One region of the Pseudomonas sp. ChxA genome, then DNA from elsewhere that is predicted to be linked to it. Evidence: predicted binding sites of a transcription regulator. Region 1 holds the regulator's gene; each other region holds the start of a gene.
The links. Region 1 encodes sigma-54, which starts transcription at its own class of promoters, with help from an activator protein. Its sites were predicted from a motif close to ANTGGCATNNANNTTGCTNT; they were not measured.
Positions count from the first base shown of each region.

Region 2: the regulator sigma-54 is predicted to act here: its motif matches at 3,236-3,255, upstream of flgB (flagellar basal body rod protein FlgB).
Region 3: the regulator sigma-54 is predicted to act here: its motif matches at 3,839-3,858, upstream of P5706_RS09235 (flagellar hook-length control protein FliK).
Region 4: the regulator sigma-54 is predicted to act here: its motif matches at 3,722-3,741, upstream of glnK (P-II family nitrogen regulator).

Region 1 is NZ_JARPMK010000002.1:509,317-514,628, reverse strand. Features, by position in the region: gene P5706_RS28060 (ZIP family metal transporter) at 1-358, shown strand, start outside; gene P5706_RS28055 (HPr family phosphocarrier protein) at 396-668, opposite strand; gene rapZ (RNase adapter RapZ) at 685-1,542, opposite strand; gene ptsN (PTS IIA-like nitrogen regulatory protein PtsN) at 1,545-2,009, opposite strand; gene hpf (ribosome hibernation-promoting factor, HPF/YfiA family) at 2,019-2,324, opposite strand; gene P5706_RS28035 (RNA polymerase factor sigma-54) at 2,400-3,893, opposite strand; gene lptB (LPS export ABC transporter ATP-binding protein) at 4,078-4,803, opposite strand; gene lptA (lipopolysaccharide transport periplasmic protein LptA) at 4,803-5,312, opposite strand, start outside.
Region 2 is NZ_JARPMK010000001.1:1,682,063-1,687,374, forward strand. Features, by position in the region: gene flgA (flagellar basal body P-ring formation chaperone FlgA) at 1-231, opposite strand, end outside; gene P5706_RS07520 (chemotaxis protein CheV) at 327-1,259, shown strand; gene cheR (protein-glutamate O-methyltransferase CheR) at 1,303-2,130, shown strand; gene P5706_RS07530 (hypothetical protein) at 2,194-2,973, opposite strand; gene flgB (flagellar basal body rod protein FlgB) at 3,297-3,704, shown strand; gene flgC (flagellar basal body rod protein FlgC) at 3,708-4,160, shown strand; gene flgD (flagellar hook assembly protein FlgD) at 4,177-4,908, shown strand; gene flgE (flagellar hook protein FlgE) at 4,940-5,312, shown strand, end outside.
Region 3 is NZ_JARPMK010000001.1:2,069,434-2,074,745, reverse strand. Features, by position in the region: gene fliO (flagellar biosynthetic protein FliO) at 1-224, opposite strand, end outside; gene fliN (flagellar motor switch protein FliN) at 226-693, opposite strand; gene fliM (flagellar motor switch protein FliM) at 739-1,707, opposite strand; gene fliL (flagellar basal body-associated protein FliL) at 1,717-2,226, opposite strand; gene P5706_RS09235 (flagellar hook-length control protein FliK) at 2,448-3,788, opposite strand; gene P5706_RS09230 (Hpt domain-containing protein) at 4,000-4,344, opposite strand; gene P5706_RS09225 (ATP-binding SpoIIE family protein phosphatase) at 4,375-5,312, opposite strand, start outside.
Region 4 is NZ_JARPMK010000002.1:1,326,591-1,331,902, forward strand. Features, by position in the region: gene P5706_RS31900 (HAD family hydrolase) at 1-567, shown strand, start outside; gene sutA (dormancy-specific transcriptional regulator SutA) at 736-1,062, opposite strand; gene P5706_RS31910 (secondary thiamine-phosphate synthase enzyme YjbQ) at 1,164-1,589, opposite strand; gene P5706_RS31915 (ammonium transporter) at 1,799-3,139, opposite strand; gene glnK (P-II family nitrogen regulator) at 3,175-3,513, opposite strand; gene P5706_RS31925 (accessory factor UbiK family protein) at 3,936-4,199, shown strand; gene P5706_RS31930 (YifB family Mg chelatase-like AAA ATPase) at 4,399-5,312, shown strand, end outside.

The DNA of each region.
Region 1 (5,312 bases):
TGGCGGCATGCCGGACGCCGACAGCCTGGCCATGGGCATTGCCTTGCAGGATGTGCCGGAAGGTTTGGTGATTGCACTGGTGCTGGCTGGGGCGGGCATGTCGCGGGTCAAGGCGTTCTTGATCGGCGCCGCGTCAGGCTTGGTCGAGCCGGTGTTTGCCGTGCTGTGTGCGTGGTTGGTGAGCCTGGCTGAGGTTCTATTGCCGCTGGGGCTCGCGCTGGCGGCGGGGGCGATGTTGTTGGTGGTGACTCACGAAGTGATCCCGGAATCGCGCCGCAATGGTCATGAAAAGCTTGCCAGCCTGGGGCTGTGCATCGGGTTTTGCTTGATGATGGTGATGGATACTGCATTAGGGTGAGGCCATTGCAGCCTCACACCTGTCTCAAAGGGTGGGTTTACTCACCCTCGTCAAAGTAGTTATTGATCAACTTAACCAGGGCGTCCATCGCTTCCTGCTCTTGTTCGCCTTCCGTCTTCAAGTGAATCTTGGTGCCCTTGCCCGCAGCCAGCATCATCATGGCCATGATGCTTTTGCCGTCGACCATCGACTCTGGTGTGCGCCCGGCGCGGATCTGGCACGGGAACTGCCCAGCAACCCCAACGAATTTAGCCGAGGCGCGGGCGTGCAGGCCCAGCTTGTTGATGATTTCAATTTCCAGAGCGGGCATCGCGGGGGTGTTCCTTTCAGCTAAGGTCGCGGTGGCGAACCTGGACGTTCTTGAGGGTTTGTTGCAGCACCTGGCCCAAGCGTTCGGTCAGGTAGACGGAGCGATGGTGGCCGCCGGTGCAGCCGATGGCAATGGTGACATAAGCCCGATTACTTGCGGCAAAGCGCGGTAACCATTTGAGCAGGTAGCTGGAGATGTCCTGGAACATTTCCTCGACATCCGGTTGCGCAGCCAGGTACTCGACCACCGGCTGGTCCAAGCCAGACTGATCACGCAGTTCAGGTTTCCAGTAAGGGTTGGGCAGGCAGCGCACGTCGAACACCAGGTCGGCATCCACCGGCATCCCACGCTTGAACCCAAACGACTCAACCAGAAAGGCCGTGCCGGGTTCCGGCTGGTTCAGCAGGCGCAGCTTGATCGCATCGCGCAACTGATACAGGTTCAAGCCGGTGGTGTTGATCTTGAGGTCAGCGAGGTCAATGATCGGCCCCAGCAGCGTGGTCTCGTCCTCGATGGCTTCGGCCAGGGAGCGATGCGGGCTGCTGAGGGGGTGGCGTCGACGGGTTTCGGAGAAGCGCTTGAGCAGCGTCTCCTCGTCGGCATCCAGGTACAGCACATCGCAATGAATATGCTTGGCGCGAACTTCCTCAAGCAGCTGGGGGAAGCGCTCAAGGTGGCTGGGCAGGTTGCGGGCGTCGATCGAGACGGCCACCAGTGGCTGCGCCAGTTCAGTGTGGATCAGGGCGCGTTCGGCCAATTCCGGCAGCAGGCCTGCCGGCAGGTTGTCGATGCAGTAGAAACCGTTGTCCTCAAGGACGTTGAGGGCGGTGCTTTTACCCGAGCCTGAGCGGCCGCTGACGATGATCAAACGCATGGTTACTGCCCGCTTTGCTCATCGAGTACAACCTGATAAAGCGCCTCGTTGCTGCTGGCGCTGCGCAGTTTGTCGCGTACGTCCTTGCGGTCGAGCATGCTGGCTATCTGCCGAAGCAGTTCCAGGTGCGCATCGGTGGCGGCTTGCGGGACCAGCAGTACGAACAGCAGGTCAACCGGGGCGCCGTCGATGGCGTCGAAATCGATTTTCTCCTGCAGGTGCAATAGCGCACTGACGGGAGACGTGCAGCCTTCAAGGCGGCAGTGAGGAATGGCGATGCCGTTGCCAAAACCGGTGGAGCCCAGTTTTTCACGGTCAATCAGGGCCTTGAACACGACTTGCTCATCCAGCTCAGGCACTTCACGGCTGATCAGGTTGGCGATGTGTTCGAGGGCTTTCTTCTTACTGCCGCCCGGCGCGTTCACGAGGGAACGGCCGGGGGTCAGGATGGTTTCAAGTTGGATCATGGGGGAGAGTTAACGACCTGTACCTTGCATCAGGTGCAGATTCTTTTCCTTATGCTTTAAGAGTTGGCGGTCAAGCTTGTCGGTGAGCAAGTCGATCGATGCATACATGTCTTCATGCTCGGCCTTGGCCTGCACTTCACCACCTGGAATCTGGAGGGTCGCTTCAATTTTCTGCTGAAGCTTGTCGACCTTCATGATGACCTCCGCGTTGGTGATCTTGTCAAAATGGCCCTCAAGCTTCTTCAGCTTCTGCACGACATAGTCGCGAAGTGGTGGGGTGACTTCCACATGTTGTCCACTGATGTTGACTTGCATACAGCTTCTCCTTCGTTGCCAGTGCATAAAGCGGTGGGTAGGAATACCCACCACTGGAACGCTATGGCCCGCCCGTCACATCAAACGCTTACGCTCGCTGGAAGGCGCGATCCCGAGGGACTCGCGGTACTTGGCGACGGTTCGACGGGCGACCTGAATGCCTTGTGCCTCCAGTAAACCAGCGATCTTACTGTCACTCAATGGCTTTTTCTGATTTTCCGCCGCAACCAGTTTTTTGATGATCGCGCGGATCGCCGTGGACGAGCATTCGCCGCCTTCGGAGGTGCTGACGTGGCTGGAGAAAAAGTATTTCAGTTCATAAATACCCCGTGGGGTATGCATGAATTTCTGCGTGGTCACCCGTGAAATCGTCGATTCATGCATACCTACCGCTTCGGCAATGTCATGCAGAACCAGTGGCTTCATCGCCTCATCGCCATATTCCAGGAAGCCGCGCTGGTGCTCGACGATCTGGGTGGCCACTTTCATCAGGGTTTCGTTACGGCTTTGCAGGCTCTTGATGAACCAGCGCGCTTCCTGCAATTGGTTGCGCATGAAGGTGTTGTCGGCGCTGGTGTCGGCGCGGCGTACAAAGCCTGCATATTGTGGGTTGACCCGCAGGCGTGGCACCGATTCCTGGTTCAACTCCACGAGCCAGCGTTCGTTGTCTTTGCGCACGATCACGTCGGGCACGACATATTCGGCTTCGCTGGACTCGATCTGCGAGCCCGGACGCGGGTTGAGGCTCTGCACCAGCTCGATGACCTGGCGCAGGTCGTCTTCCTTGAGCTTCATGCGGCGCATCAATTGGCTGTAGTCGCGGCTGCCCAGCAAGTCGATGTAGTCGGTGACCAGGCGCTGGGCTTCGGCGAGCCAAGGGGTCTTGGCCGGTAGTTGGCGCAGTTGCAGCAACAAGCATTCGCTCAAGGTGCGAGCGCCAATGCCGGCAGGCTCGAACTGTTGGATGCGATGCAGGACGGCTTCGATTTCGTCCAGCTCGATGTCCAGTTCCGGGTCGAACGCTTCCAGAATCTCGTCGAGCGTCTCGTCCAGGTAGCCCTGGTTGTTGATGCAGTCGATCAGGGTTACGGCGATCAGGCGATCGGTGTCGGACATCGGCGCCAGGTTCAGTTGCCACAGCAAATGGCTCTGCAGGCTTTCACCTGCGGACGTGCGGGTGGTGAAGTCCCACTCGTCGTCGTCATTGCTGGGCAGGCTGCTGGCGCTGGTCTGGTACACGTCTTCCCAGGCGGTGTCGACGGGAAGCTCGTTGGGAATGCGTTCGTTCCATTCGCCTTCCTCAAGGTTATCCACCGTAGGGGCGGTTTCCTGATAGGAAGGTTCCTGCACGTCGGCGTTGGGTTTTTGCTCGATGTTATCGGCCAGCGGGTCTGCATTATCGAAGTCGTCGCCTTCTTCCTGGCGTTCGAGCATCGGATTGGACTCCAGGGCCTCCTGGATTTCCTGTTGCAGGTCCAGGGTCGACAATTGGAGCAGGCGGATGGCCTGTTGCAGCTGCGGTGTCATCGTCAGCTGCTGGCCCATTCTCAGGACTAGCGATGGTTTCATGGCAGGGGCTTAACACCTTATTCGCCGGCGCAATGCGCCATCCACGACAGGGCGCGTGAGCGCCAAACATAAGCAAATTATATGCCTGATATCAGGGGCTTTGCCTAGAGCGCGGTAACAATAAAAAAACTGAGGTTTTTATTGACTTGCGCGCGCCCCGGGCAACGGCCTGATACCACCGTGATTACAGGCGGAACTCGTGACCCAGGTACACTTCCTTCACCAGTTCATTGGCCAGGATAGTCGCGGAGTCACCTTCTGCAATCAGTTGCCCATCGTTGACGATATAGGCGGTCTCGCAGATATCGAGGGTCTCACGCACGTTGTGGTCGGTGATCAATACACCGATGCCCTTGGCCTTGAGGTGATGGATGATCTGCTTGATATCGCCGACCGAGATCGGGTCGACACCGGCAAAAGGTTCGTCCAGCAGGATGAACTTCGGCGCGGTAGCCAGTGCGCGGGCGATTTCCACGCGGCGACGCTCACCACCGGACAAGCTCATGCCGAGGTTGTCGCGAATGTGGTTGATATGGAACTCCTGCAACAGGCTTTCCAGCTCTTTGCGACGGCCGTCACGGTCGAGTTCCTTGCGGGTCTCGAGGATCGCCATGATGTTGTCGGACACCGACAGTTTGCGGAAGATCGATGCTTCCTGGGGAAGATAGCCGATACCTGCGCGTGCACGACCGTGCATGGGCTGGTGGCTTACGTCCAGGTCGTCAATCAATACACGGCCCTGATCCGCCTGGACCAGGCCAACAATCATATAGAAGCAGGTGGTCTTGCCGGCGCCGTTGGGGCCGAGCAAGCCGACGATCTGGCCGCTGTCGATCGACAGGCTGACGTCGCGTACGACCTGACGGCTTTTATAAGCTTTGGCCAGATGCTGGGCTTTCAGGGTTGCCATCAGTTCGTCTTCTTCGCAGCGGGTTTTGGCGCAGGGGCGGCAGCGTCTTTCTGCTTCGGCTGGATAACCATGTCGATGCGCGGCTTCGGTGTGCCGATTTTTGTGCCATTGGCGCGACCGGCGGTAGCGATCTGCTTGACGGTGTCGTAGGTGATTTTTTCACCTTCGGTGGTATTGCCGTCAGTACTGACAACCCGTGCCTGGTCAATCAGGATAATGCGGTTCTGCTGGGCGTGATACTGGATGGTCTTGCCGTAGCCCTTCATCGGTGCTGGGTCAGCCGCCGCCTGCTTCTGTTCGAAGTAAGCCAGGTTGCCCACCGAAGTCACCACGTCGATGTCGCCAGCCGGGGTGCGAGTCAGCGTTACCGTGTTGCCGGTAATCTTCATCGAGCCTTGGGTGATGATCACGCCACCGGTGTAGGTCGCGACGCCTTGTTTATCATCCAACTGCGCATCGTCAGCCGAGATATGGATCGGTTGCTGGCTATCGTTCGGCAGAGCCCAGGC
Region 2 (5,312 bases), on a different contig from region 1:
GTCCAACTGGTTGACCTGGATTTCATAGCGCCCCGGCGTCTGAGTGGTCGCCAGATAATCTTCTACAGTGAACTCAAGAAAGCCTTGAGTGACGCCGATAAGGAGATCAGGCAAGGTGACATTATCTGCGCGAGCCGTGGTGCCTGAGCCCAAGGCAAGCAGCGCCATCGTGACGCAGAGCAATCTGCGGTAGCGTGGGATGCGTCGGGAAACTGTCGTTTTAAGGTTCATAAACCAATAAATAGCAAAGCTCGTGCCGTTTAGCGTTGGGTGAGCGTCGTTGCCCTTGTAGGTATAGCCAAAGGTTTTAGCGTAGGAGTCAAGGCATGGCAGGAGTAATGGACTCAGTAAACCAGCGCACACAGCTGGTAGGGCAGAATCGCCTGGAACTGTTGCTTTTTCGCCTGGACGGCAAGCAGCTGTACGGCATCAATGTGTTTAAAGTGCGGGAAGTGCTGCAGTGCCCCAAGCTGACCATATTGCCCAAATCCAACCCGGTGGTCTGCGGCGTGGCGAATATTCGAGGCGCGACCATCCCGATTCTTGACCTGGCCATGGCCACCGGTTCGGCAGGTTTGCAAGACCGCGAAAACCCCTTTGTGATCATCACCGAATACAACACCAAGACCCAGGGTTTCCTGGTGCGCTCAGTGGAGCGCATCGTCAATATGAACTGGGAGGAGATCCATCCACCGCCCAAGGGCACCGGGCGCGATCATTACCTCACGGCGGTGACGCGGGTGGATAACCAGTTGGTCGAAATCATCGACGTGGAAAAGATCCTCGCCGAAGTCGCACCCACCTCTGAAAGTATTTCGGTTGGCGTGGTAGACGCCGAAACCGCACACAAAGCGGTGTCGCTGCGCGTGCTGACGGTGGACGACTCTTCGGTGGCGCGCAAGCAAGTCAGCCGCTGCCTGCAAACGGTCGGTGTGGAAGTGGTGGCCCTGAACGATGGTCGACAGGCTTTGGATTACCTGCGCAAGCTGGTGGACGAAGGCAAGAAGCCGGAAGAAGAGTTCCTGATGATGATCTCCGACATTGAAATGCCGGAAATGGACGGTTACACCCTCACGGCCGAGATACGTAACGACCCACGCATGCAAAAATTGCATATCATCCTGCATACTTCATTGTCAGGTGTTTTCAATCAGGCGATGGTCAAGAAGGTCGGTGCCGATGACTTCCTGGCCAAATTCCGCCCTGATGACCTGGCATCCCGGGTAGTCGACCGGATCAAGGCAGCAGATCACGGCTAGGGGGCATTCCCTTGGCGGTCACACGATTTAAGAGGCGGTATCATTGTCTACGGGTAATTTGGATTTCGAACAGTTCCGGGTCTTCCTGGAGAAAGCCTGTGGCATATTGCTCGGTGAAAACAAGCAGTACCTGGTATCCAGCCGTCTCAACAAACTGATGGAACAGCAGGGCATTAAATCCCTGGGTGAGTTGGTCCAGCGCATCCAGGGCCAGCCGCGCAGCGGGCTCAAGGAAATGGTGGTGGATGCCATGACCACCAACGAAACCTTGTGGTTTCGTGATACCTACCCTTTTGAAGTGCTTAAGAACAAAGTACTGCCGGAGGCCATCAAGGCCAGCCCTGGCCAGCGCTTGCGCATCTGGTCGGCCGCCTGTTCGTCTGGCCAGGAGCCGTACTCGATCTCGATGTCCATCGATGAGTTCGAGCGCACGAACATGGGCCAATTGAAGGCCGGCGCGCAAATTGTCGCCACCGACCTGTCCGGCACCATGCTCACCAACTGCAAGACCGGCGAGTACGACAGCCTGGCCCTGGGCCGTGGTTTGTCCCAGGAACGCCTGCAACGTTTTTTCGACCCCAAAGGGGCAGGGCGCTGGGCAGTCAAGGCGCCGATCAAGAGCCGGGTGGAATTTCGCTCGTTCAACCTGCTCGACAGCTATGCCAGCCTGGGCAAGTTCGACATGGTGTTCTGCCGCAATGTATTGATCTACTTCTCGGCAGAGGTGAAGAAAGACATCCTGTTGCGCATTCACGGTACGCTCAAGCGCGGGGGCTACCTGTTTCTTGGCGCGTCCGAAGCGCTCAACGGGCTACCGGACCATTACCAGATGGTGCAATGCAGCCCTGGGATTATTTATCAGGCCAAGTGATGGTGGCTTGAGCATAAAAAACGGGAAGCCTCGCAAAGGCTTCCCGTTTTTTATGGGCGGTGGTCAGGGTTTGCGGGTCATGCGGATATTGCCCAGGAATAGAAGATGGTTCCTGCTGGGGATGGTCTCGTTGAAAATACCTAAATGCACAGTGCCGGTACTGCCTGCAGTAAATGTCCCGGTCCCGGTTTGTGTGGATGTGTTGGTTATGTTTTGTACGTTGGCGCCGATTCGGCTGCCGTTAACCGTCAGGTACAGTGTCGAGCCATCTCCGGTGGCTGTACCACCGTGGACCTCAAAACTGAAATCGTAGGTGCGCCCTGCGACGACCGATACGGGTCGAGTGATGATGTGAGCCCTGGTTACCTGGCTGCTGGGCAGGTCAACGGTCACGCTGTGGTTGACGACGTGCAGCACCCCGCCTACATAAACTGATTGAGGTACCCAGCCTTGGAACGTGCCATCGGCGAAATCCCACACTGTGCCAGGAACAGGCACAACAATGCCCCCCGCGTCGATGGATATGGTTGCATCTGGCGCTGGGTAGGACATGCCACGCCGGAGGCGCAACAGTAACTGAACATTATTGCCTGAGTTGGCAACAACCACGTCTTTTGGAAAGTAAATCTTGATTGATGGGGCGTCATGTCCCACCTCGAAGCTCAGATTGTATGAGCCACCGACGACCGAGCTGATCATGTACACGTTTACAAAGTCCAACCGTTGCACGGCGAAATCACAGAGCAACTCAACTACATCACCCACGATCAGGCTGGTTTTCAGGTTTGGAATGGGTTGTGTTCTGTCTTGCAGGACGAATCTGAGGGGTGGAATAGTCAACATGGTGTGCCTCTGCTTTACGCCTGTAGGGGTTACCCGATGAGGCGCGCAAAGGGGTGGGCGCAACAACTGTCAGAAATGACAGTGCAGACGAGCGGTTAAGGTGTTTTGCGCACTGGGCAGCCTGTTGAAGAATTGCCACCGGCTGTAAAAGCGGCAACCGCTGTTGCCGCTTTACTGGCGCCACGCGGAAGCCCATTGCCGCTTTTCTGGCATTGCCGCCGGAAAAACTGGCGCAAACCGTTGTAATACGGGCCTTCAGCGAATTGGCATGCGCCTTGCTATAACCCAGTTACGAACAGCAGGTCAGCCTAAAGGTTTCCGCCATGAGCATCAGCTTCGATAAAGCGCTCGGTATCCACGAACAAGCCCTGGGCTTCCGCGCCCAGCGTGCCGAAGTCCTGGCCAACAACATTGCCAACGCCGACACCCCGAACTACAAGGCTCGGGACCTGGACTTCTCCGCCGTGCTTGCCGCGCAGCAGGACAAGACCAAGAACGGCACCTTCGCCCTGAACATGACCAATAGCCGTCATATCGAAGCGCAAGGCCTGGGCAATGGTGACGAGTCGCTGCTGTATCGCACGCCGATGCAGCCGTCGATCGATCAGAACACGGTCGACGCCCAGTTGGAGCAATCGGCCTACGCCGAGAACTCGGTGAACTTTCAGGCCAGCTTCACCCTGCTTAACAGCAAATTCAAAGGGCTGATGTCAGCCCTGCGTGGAGAGTAAGCCATGTCCCTCGCCAGTGTTTTCAATATTGCCGGCAGTGGCATGAGCGCGCAGACCACGCGTTTGAACACCGTCGCCAGTAACATCGCCAACGCCGAGACCGTGTCTTCGAGCATTGACCAGACTTACCGCGCCCGTCACCCGGTGTTCGCCACCATGTTCCAGGGCGGCCAGGCCGGCCAAAGCGGCAGCGGCGATTCGCTGTTCCAGAACCAGGACGCTGCCGGCCAAGGTGTGCAGGTGCTCGGTGTAGTCGAAGACCAGAGCAACCTGGAAGCCCGCTACGAGCCTAACCACCCGGCCGCGAACGAAAAGGGTTACGTGTACTACCCCAACGTCAACGTGGTCGAGGAAATGGCTGACATGATTTCCGCCAGCCGCTCGTTCCAGACCAACGCGGAAATGATGAACACCGCCAAAACCATGATGCAGAAGGTCCTGACCCTGGGTCAGTGATAAGGGGCGCCAAATAATGGCCATTGTTGATACCACTTCTACACCCAACACGGCGGTTCAGGACCTGTTCAACAGTAAGGTCAAGACCGCCACAGACAACAGCGGCCTCGATAGTGCCGCCAAGGCGGCCACGGGCAACCAGGCGCTGGGCAAGGATGCGTTCCTGCAACTGCTGGTGACCCAGCTGAAAAACCAGAACCCGCTGTCGCCTCAGGACAACGGTGCTTTTGTGGCCCAGTTGGCACAGTTCAGCAGCCTGGAAGGCATCAACACCCTGAACGACTCGGTGAATGCGATCTCCAGCAATTTCAGCTCTTCGCAGGCGCTGCAGGCGTCGTCGCTGGTCGGTCGGTCGATCATTACCCAGACCGACAAAGCCATGGTTGATACCAGCAAAAGCATGACCGGCTCGGTGGCAGTGACGGCAGCGACGGGCAATGTCTCGGTGAAAATCACCGACAAAGACGGCAACGTGGTACGCACCATCGACATGGGCGCCCAAAGCGCCGGTGATTCCAGCTTTATTTGGGATGGCAAGAACGACAAAGGTGAAGTCGCCCCCGCCGGCACTTATACCTTTGCGGCCAGCACCAAGAATGACAAAGGCGACTCGGTTGCCCTGTTGACGTCGCTGCCGGCAACGGTGACCAGCGTGACGCTGAGCAAGACCGGCGGCGAAATGCTGCTCAACCTTGCAGGCGGCATGGGCAGCGTCAAGCTGTCGCAAATCCAGACTATCGGTACATAGAGCCGGCTAAATACGGCAGAAGGAGAGAAACATGTCTTTTAACATCGGCCTTAGCGGCCTCTATGCGGCCAACAAACAACTGGACGTGACCGGCAACAACATTGCCAACGTTGCGACCACGGGTTTCAAATCGTCCCGTGCGGAATTTTCCGACATCTATGCAGCGTCCAAACTGGGCACTGGCCAGAACAGTGTCGGCAGCGGCGTGAACCTGGCGGCAGTCTCCCAGCAGTTCACCCAAGGTGATGTCAACAACACCGGCGGCTTGCTGGACATGGCGATCCAGGGCGGCGGCTTCTTCGTGCAGAAGGGCAGTGATGGTTCGCTGGAATACACCCGCAGCGGCACCTTCCGTTCGGACAAAGACGGCTACATCACCAACAACACCGGCACCTCGCGCCTGC
Region 3 (5,312 bases), on a different contig from region 1:
ATCACCTGGGCATTGCCCGGCCCGATGCGCTGTACGCGGCGCATCAACCAGGCGAGCACGAAGATCAGACCCACCACCAGCAACAGGCCCAGCACCAGCTGGGTCAATTGCCCGCCGATGCCACTGCTGACCACCGGCGCCGCAGCTACCGTTTGGGCGACCGGCTCAGCCGCCAAGGCGCTCAATGGCAGCGCCAGAAACAGTCCCGCCATCGAATACTTCATCTCAGCGCAACTTCTTGATGCGTTCGCTTGGGCTGATCACGTCCGTCAGGCGGATGCCGAACTTCTCGTTGACCACCACCACCTCGCCATGGGCGATCAGGGTGCCGTTGACCAGCACGTCCAGTGGCTCACCGGCCAGGCGGTCGAGCTCGATCACCGAGCCCTGGTTGAGTTGCAGCAGGTTGCGGATGTTGATTTCGGTGCTGCCGACTTCCATGGAGATCGACACCGGAATGTCGAGGATCACATCCAGGTTCGGGCCGTCGAGGGTCACCGGGTCGTTGTTTTTCGGCACACTGCCGAATTCTTCCATCGGCAGGCGTTTGCCGGCCGGTGCGGTGGCGGCGTCAGCGGCCAGCAGCGCATCGATGTCGTCCTGGCCCACATCGCCGGTCTCTTCCAGGGCCGCAGCCCATTCGTCAGCCAGCGCCTGGTCTTCGGCGGAAGTGTTTTCGTGTTCGGTAGCCATTACATGTCCTCGGCGCAGCAAAAATTCATCGGTAGAAGGGGCAGATCAGCGACGGTTGATCGGTTCGATCACTTGCAACGCCAGGTTGCCCTTGTGGGAACCGAGCTTGACCTTGAACGACGGCACGCCGTTGGCGCGCATGATCAGCTCTTCCGGCAGTTCCACAGGGATCACGTCCCCCGGTTGCATGTGCAAAATATCGCGCAATCGCAACTGGCGACGGGCCACAGTGGCGCTTAACGGCACGTCGACGTCCAGCAGGTCTTCGCGCAGGGCCTTGACCCAGCGTTCGTCCTGGTCGTCGAGGTCGGACTGGAAGCCGGCGTCGAGCATCTCGCGCACCGGCTCGATCATCGAATACGGCATGGTCACGTGCAGGTCGCCGCCACCGCCATCGAGTTCGATGTGGAAGGTGGACACCACAATGGCTTCGCTGGGGCCGACGATGTTGGCCATGGCCGGGTTCACTTCCGAGTTGATGTACTCGAAATTGACTTCCATGATCGCCTGCCAGGCTTCCTTCAAGTCGATGAAGGCTTGCTCCAGCACCATGCGCACCACACGCAGTTCAGTGGGGGTGAATTCACGCCCTTCGATCTTGGCGTGACGGCCGTCGCCGCCGAAGAAGTTGTCCACCAGCTTGAACACCAGTTTGGCGTCGAGGATGAACAGCGCGGTGCCGCGCAGCGGCTTGATCTTGACCAGGTTAAGGCTGGTGGGCACGTACAGCGAGTGTACGTATTCACCGAACTTCATCACCTGCACGCCGCCCACCGCCACGTCCGCCGAACGGCGCAGCATGTTGAACATGCTGATACGGGTATAGCGGGCGAAACGCTCGTTGATCATCTCCAGGGTCGGCATGCGCCCACGGACGATGCGATCCTGGCTGGTGAGGTCATAACTTTTGACGCTGCCGGGTTCGGCAGCCATTTCGGTCTGTACCAGACCATCGTCGACGCCATGCAACAGCGCGTCGATTTCATCCTGGGACAGCAGGTCTTGCACGGCCATGTCGTGATCCTACTGCAATACGAAGTTAGTGAAGAGCGCCTGCTCGACCACGACTTTGCCGAGCTCTTTCTGGGCCACTTCCTGCACGCTGGCAGTGACCTTCTGGCGCAGCATTTCCTGGCCGACCGGGGTGGCCAGGCTGTCGAAGCTCTGGCCGGAGAACAGCATCACCAGGTTGTTGCGGATCACCGGCATATGCACTTTAAGCGCATCCAGGTCCGCTTGGTTACGCGCCAGCAAGGTGATGCTCACCTGCAGGTAGCGTTGACGGCCGTTCTGATTGTAGTTGGCGACGAAGGCCGGCAGCATCGGCTCGAAGATTGCCGGTTGCTTGACGTTAGTGGCGGTTTCGGCGGCGGGGGCCGGTTTGCTCGCGCTGCTGTGCATGATGTACCACGTGCCGCCAATAGAGGCGCCTATGGCCAGGAGCAGGCCCAGCACAATCAGCAGGATCAGCTTGAGCTTGCCTTTGCCTTTGCCTGCGGGTGGGGTTGCTGCTGCGTCGTCACTCTTCGCCATGCCAATAATCCGTCACTATTCGGGGATTCATAGATCTACGGGAAGGCAAGAGCAAGTGTTATGCCAGAGTTGTCTGGCAGTTAGGGAGAGAACTAACACCACAAACCAAATGTGGGAGCTGGCTTGCCTGCGATGGCGGTGGGTCAGTTAATACTTCTGTAACTGATACACCGCTATCGCAGGCAAGCCAGCTCCCACATTGACCGAGTTTTTGACAGGAATCAGGCGTAGTAATCGACGGCGCTGGAGCCAACTATTGTCTGAGTCACCGGCGCGACCGCCGCTGCCACTTCAGCAGGGTCAACCGCATCGCCGCCATCACCACGCCCGCCACTGCCGCTTATGCCGCGCGCCTGGTTCTGCTGCTGTTGCTCCTGGCCTTGACCCTGCCAGCCACGGGACTGGTCAGACACATTGACGTCGACCTGCCCCATGCCTTGCTGGGCAAACATCTCGCGCAAACGGCCGGACTGGCTTTCCAGCGCTTCACGCACCACGGCGTGGCCGCTCATGAAGCTGACCTGTGCCTGCTGGTCTGCGGTCATGTTGACCTTGATATCCAGGCGCCCAAGCTCGGCCGGCTGCAACTGGATCTCCGCCGACTTGAGGTTGGCGCTGGACAAGTACATCACGCGGTTGACCACTTCTTCGGTCCAGCCACTCTGGTGCATGGCCAGCGGCGCATTGGCCACGGGCGGCAAGGCGTTCGCGGTCTTCGGCGTGGCGGCCTGGGTCAGCGCGGCCAGGCGGTTGGCAAAGTCATCCACGCGGGTGTCGCTGCTGGCGTCTTTCAGATCCTTGAGGCCGCCGTCGATCAGCCCACTGAAGGCCTTGTCGCCGCCTTGGTCAGTGCTGTCTTTAGTGGCTTGCTGGTCAACCATGTTGGCCAGACCTGCGGCAAAACTCTGCGCAGCGGTGGGTTGATCCTGAGTCGTTGTCGGCGCGGTTTTCTGCGGCGTCTGGCTGCTGGCCGAGACGTGGCCGCCCTGCTCCATGGCCAGGCGCACGGCGGGCATCGAATCGAGCGGATCGGCTTCAGGGTCGAAAGCCGGTTGCTTGGCATCTTCGGTTGCCGCAAGCGGCGCCGCGACCACCGGCTGGGCCTTGTCGTCGTTGGCGGCGACCGGTGCAGGCGTTGGCACCGGAACAGGCACCGGCGTAACGGCGGCGACCAATGCCGGGTCGACCACCGGATCAACTGGAGGTTGCTGCGCCAGGGCCGGGTCGCTGGGCTTGTCGTCGTCACTGCTGGCGCTGTCGTCGGACTTGGCCGGTTTGGCAGGCAAGGGATTGCCGCTATCGGCAACCGCTGGCGCGCTGGCGGCAGGCTTGTCGTTGCTGGCGACCGGCTTGGTAGTGGTGTCCAAAGGCTTGTCACGCGAGACTTTTACCGGGCTGTCGTCGGTCTTCAGCGTGGGCTTGGGGCTTTGGTTGGCGAACACTTGAGCGAAGCCAGGGCCTTTGTCCTGTGGGGCCGCAGCCGTTGCCGCAGGTGTGGCGGCCGGCGCTTGAGGCTTGGCCGCAGCGGCAGCCTGAAGGAGCGAATTGGGGGCGACTGGCATAGGTAAAGGTCTCCACTGCATTGGGGATCGGGGATGCAGTATTGGGAGGTAGAGCAAGAGTTGGGCCAAGTGAGGATTTTTTGCTGGTCTATCCATTGTGCTGACTGTGGGAGCTGGCTTGCGGCACCTCGGTGTATCAGGCAAAACCAGTCGATGCCATCGCAGGCAAGCCAGCTCCCACATTTGGCCGAGACCGGCCTGGCGACTCAATTCAAAGCTGAAAGCGCTGCCTTTCCGACTCATACAGCGGCCGCACCAACGCAAACTCATGATCAATCTGATCAACCAGTGCCCCAAGGTCCGCCGACAACTCGACGGACTCCACCTCCAGCCGCTGACACAATTGCGCCAACCGCACCGCCCCAAGGTTGCCACTGCTGCCTTTAAAGCTATGCGCAATCCGGCCCAACGCCTTGGCGTCACCACGCGACTTGCGCAACGCATCGATGCGCTTTTGCGAATCGTCCAGAAAGGTATCCAGCAATTTCGGATACTCGCTTTCCATCACTTCCTGCAGGCCCGTCAACACATCAGGGTCCAGATGAATCTCAAGCACTTGTTCGCTCCTTGATCAAGAATCGGCGGATTATGCCAGAGCCCCCCAGCAAAACTCCACGCAGACACTGCGCCCGCCATCGGTCCAGCGTACATCGCTGCTCAGTTGCCGTACCAGGCTCAGCCCCCGGCCAGACAAACGGTCTATATCCAGCGGCCGCGCCAGCACCTGTTCGACGTCAAACCCAGGCCCACTGTCCTCGATGCGCAGCGTCATTTTGCCGCCCGGCGCAGTCGGCACCACCTGCACATGCACACGCACATAACCGTTGCTCAACTGCGCCAGGCGCTCGTTGCGCTGACGATAATACTCGGCAAACCCCTGGACATCGCGCTTGAGCCGCGAATCCAGGCCCAGCACGCCATGCTCCAGTGCATTGGAATACAACTCGGCCATCACACTGTACAGCGCCCCGCTCTGCCCACGCAGGCCATGAATCTCCAGCAACAGTTGCAGCAGGTACGGCAACGGGTTGTAACTTTTGAGCGTGCGCGCACGAAACTCGAAACTTACCGACCAATCCAGCGGGCACGATTGGCCACTGTCGGCATACAGCGGCTCAGCCGCCCGCGACGGCTGGCCAGGCTGCAAGATGATCTCGACCATGCTGACATCATCACGCGCTTCACCCCGAAACGCCGCCAGCGCCTGCTCAATGTCTTCGAACAGACGGTCGGGCTTGCGGTTGCTGGCAAATACCTGCTGCAAGCGCGCCGCACCAAACAACTGGTCATTGGCGTTGGCGGTATCCAACACCCCATCGGACAACAAGAACACCCGGTCGCCCAGGGCCATGGGCCAGACTTCGGTGCTGTCATCAAACGCCTGTGCCGACAGCACGCCCAGCGGCAGGTGCCGTGATACCAACGGCGTGCGCTTGCCCGTGGCTATCTCATGCACATAGCCGTCGGGCATGCCGCCGTTCCATACCTCGACTACGCGCCGCTGGGTACTCAGGCACACCAGCG
Region 4 (5,312 bases), 820 kb from region 1:
CATTTCGCCAGCCTTCGCCAACAGGTGTTGGAGCGCCATCCAGAGCTTAAATATCGCATCAGCATCCTGCGCCATAAGGTCCTGATGCACGCGTTTGAAGAGGCCGGTTACCCACAGCCAGAGGCCACGCAGATGGCGGATGTGTGCTACGAGGCGTTTATTCACGCCCGTCACCAGCTCACCCCGTTCCCGGAAGCGGAGCCCATGCTGCAGGCGCTGCGCCAGCACTTCCTGCTGGGTGTGATCACCAACGGCAACGCCGATGTGCAACGCGTGGGGCTGGCGGATTACTTCCACTTTGCCCTGCGCGCCGAGGATATCGGCATCGCCAAACCGGATGCACGGCTGTTTCAGGAAGCCTTGCAACGCGGTGGCGTGGATGCAAGTCAGGCCGTGCATATTGGCGATCATCCTGGCGATGACATCGCCGGGGCTCAGCAGGCCGGGCTTCGCGCAGTGTGGTTCAACCCGACGGGCAAGGCGTGGGAAGCGGATAAGCAGCCGGATGCCGAGATTCGCAACCTGACGGAGTTGCCGGAACTGCTGCGCAGCTGGCAGTCACGCTGAAGATTCAAAGTGGGAGCTGGCTTGCCTGCGATAGCGGTCTGTCTGACCCACCGCTATCGCAGGCAAGCCAGCTCCCACAGGGCTATGCAATGAATTTTAAGAATTTGTTTCAGGCATGAAAAAGCCCGCAGCGACGGCGGGCTTTTTCTTACAAGCGGGCTGCTGACCTCAGATAGGTCGGCTGCCGTACTTGTTATCCGGCTTCTTCGGTGGGTCTGCCACCACGTTGGCCTCGACTTCCTGCACTTTGCCGCCTTTAGCGAGGAATTCTTCCATCGCACGGGCCAGCGCATCGCGCTCTTTGTTCTTGGCTTCAACGCTCGGCAGTTCGTCTACCGAGACAGCGGCCTTGGCTTTGCCTTTGGCTGCCGGGGCGGGTGCATCATCGCCACCGTCGTCGTCAGCAACGTCTTCAGCTGCCGCTTCAAGGCCTTCTTCGGCCTCGTCGTCGTCACCTACTTCAAGGTCGTCGTTTTCCAGATCATCGTCGCTCATGTTCTACCTCATGACTTGCGAAAAGCAGATTAGTTATAGCCCAGCTTCATCCTCTGTCGAGGCCGCCGGAAAAAAATCACATCCACTGGGTTTCCAGTGGCTTATGCCCCGTCACCGTGCAACGTGGCGAGGACTTTACGAGCACCGCCATGATCTCGGTGCTCGCCCAGATAAACACCTTGCCAAGTCCCTATCGCCAAGCGGCCGGCCTTGACCGGCAAACTCAGCTGGCAGCCCAGCAGACTGGCCTTGAAATGCGCCGGCAGATCATCCGGACCTTCGTCGTTATGTTCGAACCCTGCACGCCCTTGCGGCACCAGCGAGTTGAAAAAACGCTCGAAGTCACGGCGAACCGCCGGGTCGGCATTCTCGTTGATGGTCAACGAGGCCGAGGTGTGCTGCAGCCACAAATGCAACAGGCCTACGCGGCACGCCTTCAATTCAGGCAGGCCGGCAAGCAACTCATCCGTTACCAGGTGAAAGCCCCGGGGCTTGGCCCGCAGGGTAATCAGGGTCTGTTGCCACATACAGTTCTCCGCCCATCGGCGCGCATTCTAGCGCGGTCTGGGAAAAAACAAAGTGTCGAATACGCCTACATGCATGTAAGACTTTCGCACCCTCAAAAGTGCCGTGTGGATCCCATCACAAACTCGGCAAAAAACCCATCCGCCTTTAGCCACAGACAAACCTCAGACAAAAAAATGCCCGGCAAGCCGGGCATCTTTTTTTCGCGTACTTACAAGTTGTAGCCGCGTTCGTTGTGTTGCGCCAGATCGAGGCCCACCGCCTCTTCTTCGTCGGTCACCCGCAGGCCCATCACCATGTCCAGCACCTTGAGGATGATGAAGGTCACGATAGCCGTGTAGATCACGGTAAAGCCCACGCCTTTGCACTGGATCCAGACTTGCGCCGCGATATCAGTGGTAGCCGCGTTGAAGCCGCCCAGCGAAGGTGCAGCGAACACGCCGGTAAGGATCGCGCCGAGGATACCGCCGATACCGTGCACGCCGAAGGCGTCCAGGGAGTCGTCGTAGCCCAGTTTGCGTTTCAGGGTAGTGGCGCAGAAGAAACACACCACGCCTGCCGCCAGGCCGATGATCAGCGCGCCCATCGGGCCAACAGTGCCGGCAGCCGGGGTGATTGCAACCAGGCCGGCGACTACGCCCGAGGCAATGCCCAGGGCGCTTGGCTTACCGTGGGTGACCCACTCGGCGAACATCCAGCCCAATGCAGCAGCAGCGGTAGCAATTTGAGTCACCAGCATCGCCATACCGGCAGTGCCGTTGGCCGCCGCCGCAGAGCCGGCGTTGAAGCCGAACCAGCCAACCCACAGCATGGCTGCACCGACCAGGGTGTAACCCAGGTTGTGCGGCGCCATCGGCGTGGTCGGGAAGCCTTTACGCTTGCCAAGTACCAGGCACGCCACCAGGCCAGCCACACCGGCGTTGATGTGCACCACGGTGCCGCCAGCGAAGTCCAGCACGCCCCAGTCGCCCAGCAACGAGCCCGGACCGCCCCACACCATGTGGGCAATCGGCGCGTAGACCAGGGTGAACCAGACGCCCATGAAGATCAGCATCGCGGAGAACTTCATACGCTCGGCGAACGCACCGACGATCAGCGCAGGGGTAATGATCGCGAAGGTCATCTGGAAGGTGACGAACACCGCCTCAGGGAACAACGCCGCAGGGCCGGTAATGCTCGCCGGGGTTACGCCCGACAGGAACAATTTGGACAGGCCGCCCACGAACGAGTTGAGGTTGACGACGCCTGCTTCCATACCGGTGGTGTCGAACGCCATGCTGTAGCCGTAAACGAACCACAAGATGGTGATCAGACCGGTGATGGCGAAGCACTGCATCATCACGGAAAGAATGTTTTTGGAGCGCACCATGCCGCCGTAGAACAGCGCCAGGCCCGGAATGGTCATGAACAGTACCAGCGCGGTGGATGTAAGCATCCACGCCGTGTCGCCGGAATTGAGGACTGGAGCAGGGGCTGGGTCCGCCGCCAATGCCAAGGCCGGCATTACGAGGGACAACAGGGCTCCTAGCCCTGCGAATTTACGCAGAGTCATATTGTTTTCTCCTGGGGCGTTGGGGGTTTGGCGGCTTAGATTGCGTCGGTATCGGTTTCGCCGGTACGGATGCGAATAGCCTGTTCCAGATTGACCACAAAGATCTTGCCGTCACCGATCTTGCCGGTGTTGGCCGCCTTGGTTATCGCCTCGATAACCCGGTCAAGATCCTTGTCGTCAATGGCGACATCAATCTTCACCTTTGGCAGGAAATCGACCACGTATTCCGCGCCGCGATACAGCTCGGTGTGACCCTTCTGCCGACCGAAGCCTTTGACCTCAGTAACGGTAATGCCCTGCACGCCGATCTCGGACAGTGACTCGCGTACATCGTCCAACTTGAACGGCTTGATGATGGCAGTGACTAGCTTCATGAAAACTCTCTCCCGAATTGGTGGACTTGCCCCAGGAAAACAAACCCGTCTCAAGTCTAAGCGCAGTGCCTGGCTTTGTAACGCGTCGTCGCCTCGGCATTTACCGTTGCGACGCCAGCGAACCACTGGTGACGAAACCTGTACCCCTGATCCGTCGGCGCACTGCATTCGTCACAGCGACTGCATCAGTGCATGGGTCATGATCGTCTAAGCAGAAACCTTGCCAGCTCCGTAAAAATCACTGAAATCAGTCCTTTGCCCACTTATGCCCACCTGCGGGGCGTTTTGGCGGCGCCAATGCGCACAAAAACAGTGCGTAGCCGCCCGGCCCCCTGCGCGAAAAGCGTGCGCTCGCGGCCGTGAAAAAGACTATAGACGCTGCGTGATACACTGCCGGCCAACAGTTTTCCGGAATATTTCCCATGCTCGCGCCCAAAGACCTCCTCGACGCACTGAGCGGCCACGCCTCTCGCCTGTTCAGCGGCGAAACCCCGCTGCCCCGCAACGAAATCGAAAGCCAGTTCAAGGCCCTGCTGCAAAGCGGCTTCAGCAAGCTCGACCTGGTGAGCCGGGAAGAGTTTGACAGCCAGATGGTCGTGCTGGCCCGCACCCGTGCGCGGTTGGAGAGTCTGGAAGCGAAGGTGGCGGAGTTGGAAGCGCGGTTGACGCCACCCGCTGCTGAATAAACCCGGCCCATGTGGGAGCTGACTTGCCTGCGATAGCGGTGTTGGATTCACTGGCGCTATCGCAGGCAAGCCAGCTCCCACAGGTGTTTTTGCGTCGCTGTTTGGATACGTTCTGTAAACACTCCCTCATCTCGCTCCTCCCCACCTCGTCTACCCTTGAAAAACCCGCAGGAAGCGGCCTCCCACTCAAGGAACGAGCATGTCCCTCGCCATCGTCCACAGCCGTGCCCAAATTGGCGTAGAAGCCCCCACCGTTACCGTCGAAGTGCATATGGCCAATGGTCTTCCCTCGCTGACCTTGGTGGGCCTGCCGGAAACCGCCGTCAAGGAAAGCAAGGACCGCGTGCGCAGCGCCATCCTCAACTCCGCCCTGCAATACCCGGCCCGTCGTATCACCCTCAACCTGGCGCCCGCCGACCTGCCCAAGGATGGCGGGCGTTTTGATTTGGCGATTGCCCTGGGCATCCTGGCCGCCAGCGTGCAGGTGCCGGCGTTGATGCTCGATGACGTGGAATGCCTGGGGGAACTGGCCCTGTCCGGTGAGGTGCGAGCGGTCAAAGGTGTGCTGCCGGCCGCGCTGGCCGCACGCAAGGCCGGGCGCACCGTGATAGTGCCCAGGGCAAATGCCGAGGAGGCGTGCCTGGCCTCGGGGCTCAAAGTGATTGCAGTGGACCACTTGCTGCAAGTGGTGGCGCACCTGAATGGGGTTGTGCCGATTGAGCCATATAAATCTGATGGTTTGCTGTACTTGAACAAGCCCTACCCGGACTTGAGTGAGGTGCAAGGCCAACTGGCCGCCAAACGCGCGCTGCTGATTGCGGCGGCGGGCGCGCACAACCTGCTGTTCAGCGGGCCACCCGGCACCGGCAAGACCTTGCTCGCCAGCCGCTTGCCGGGCTTGCTGCCGCCCTTGAGTGAGCAGGAAGCCCTGGAAGTGGCGGCCATTCAGTCAGTGGTCAGCCTGGCGCCGTTGAGCCATTGGCCGCACCGTCCGTTTCGCCAGCCGCACCATTCGGCGTCCGGGCCGGCACTGGTGGGCGGCGGGTCAAAACCGCAGCCGGGGGAAATAACCCTGGCCCATCATGGCGTGCTGTTTCTGGATGAGCTGCCGGA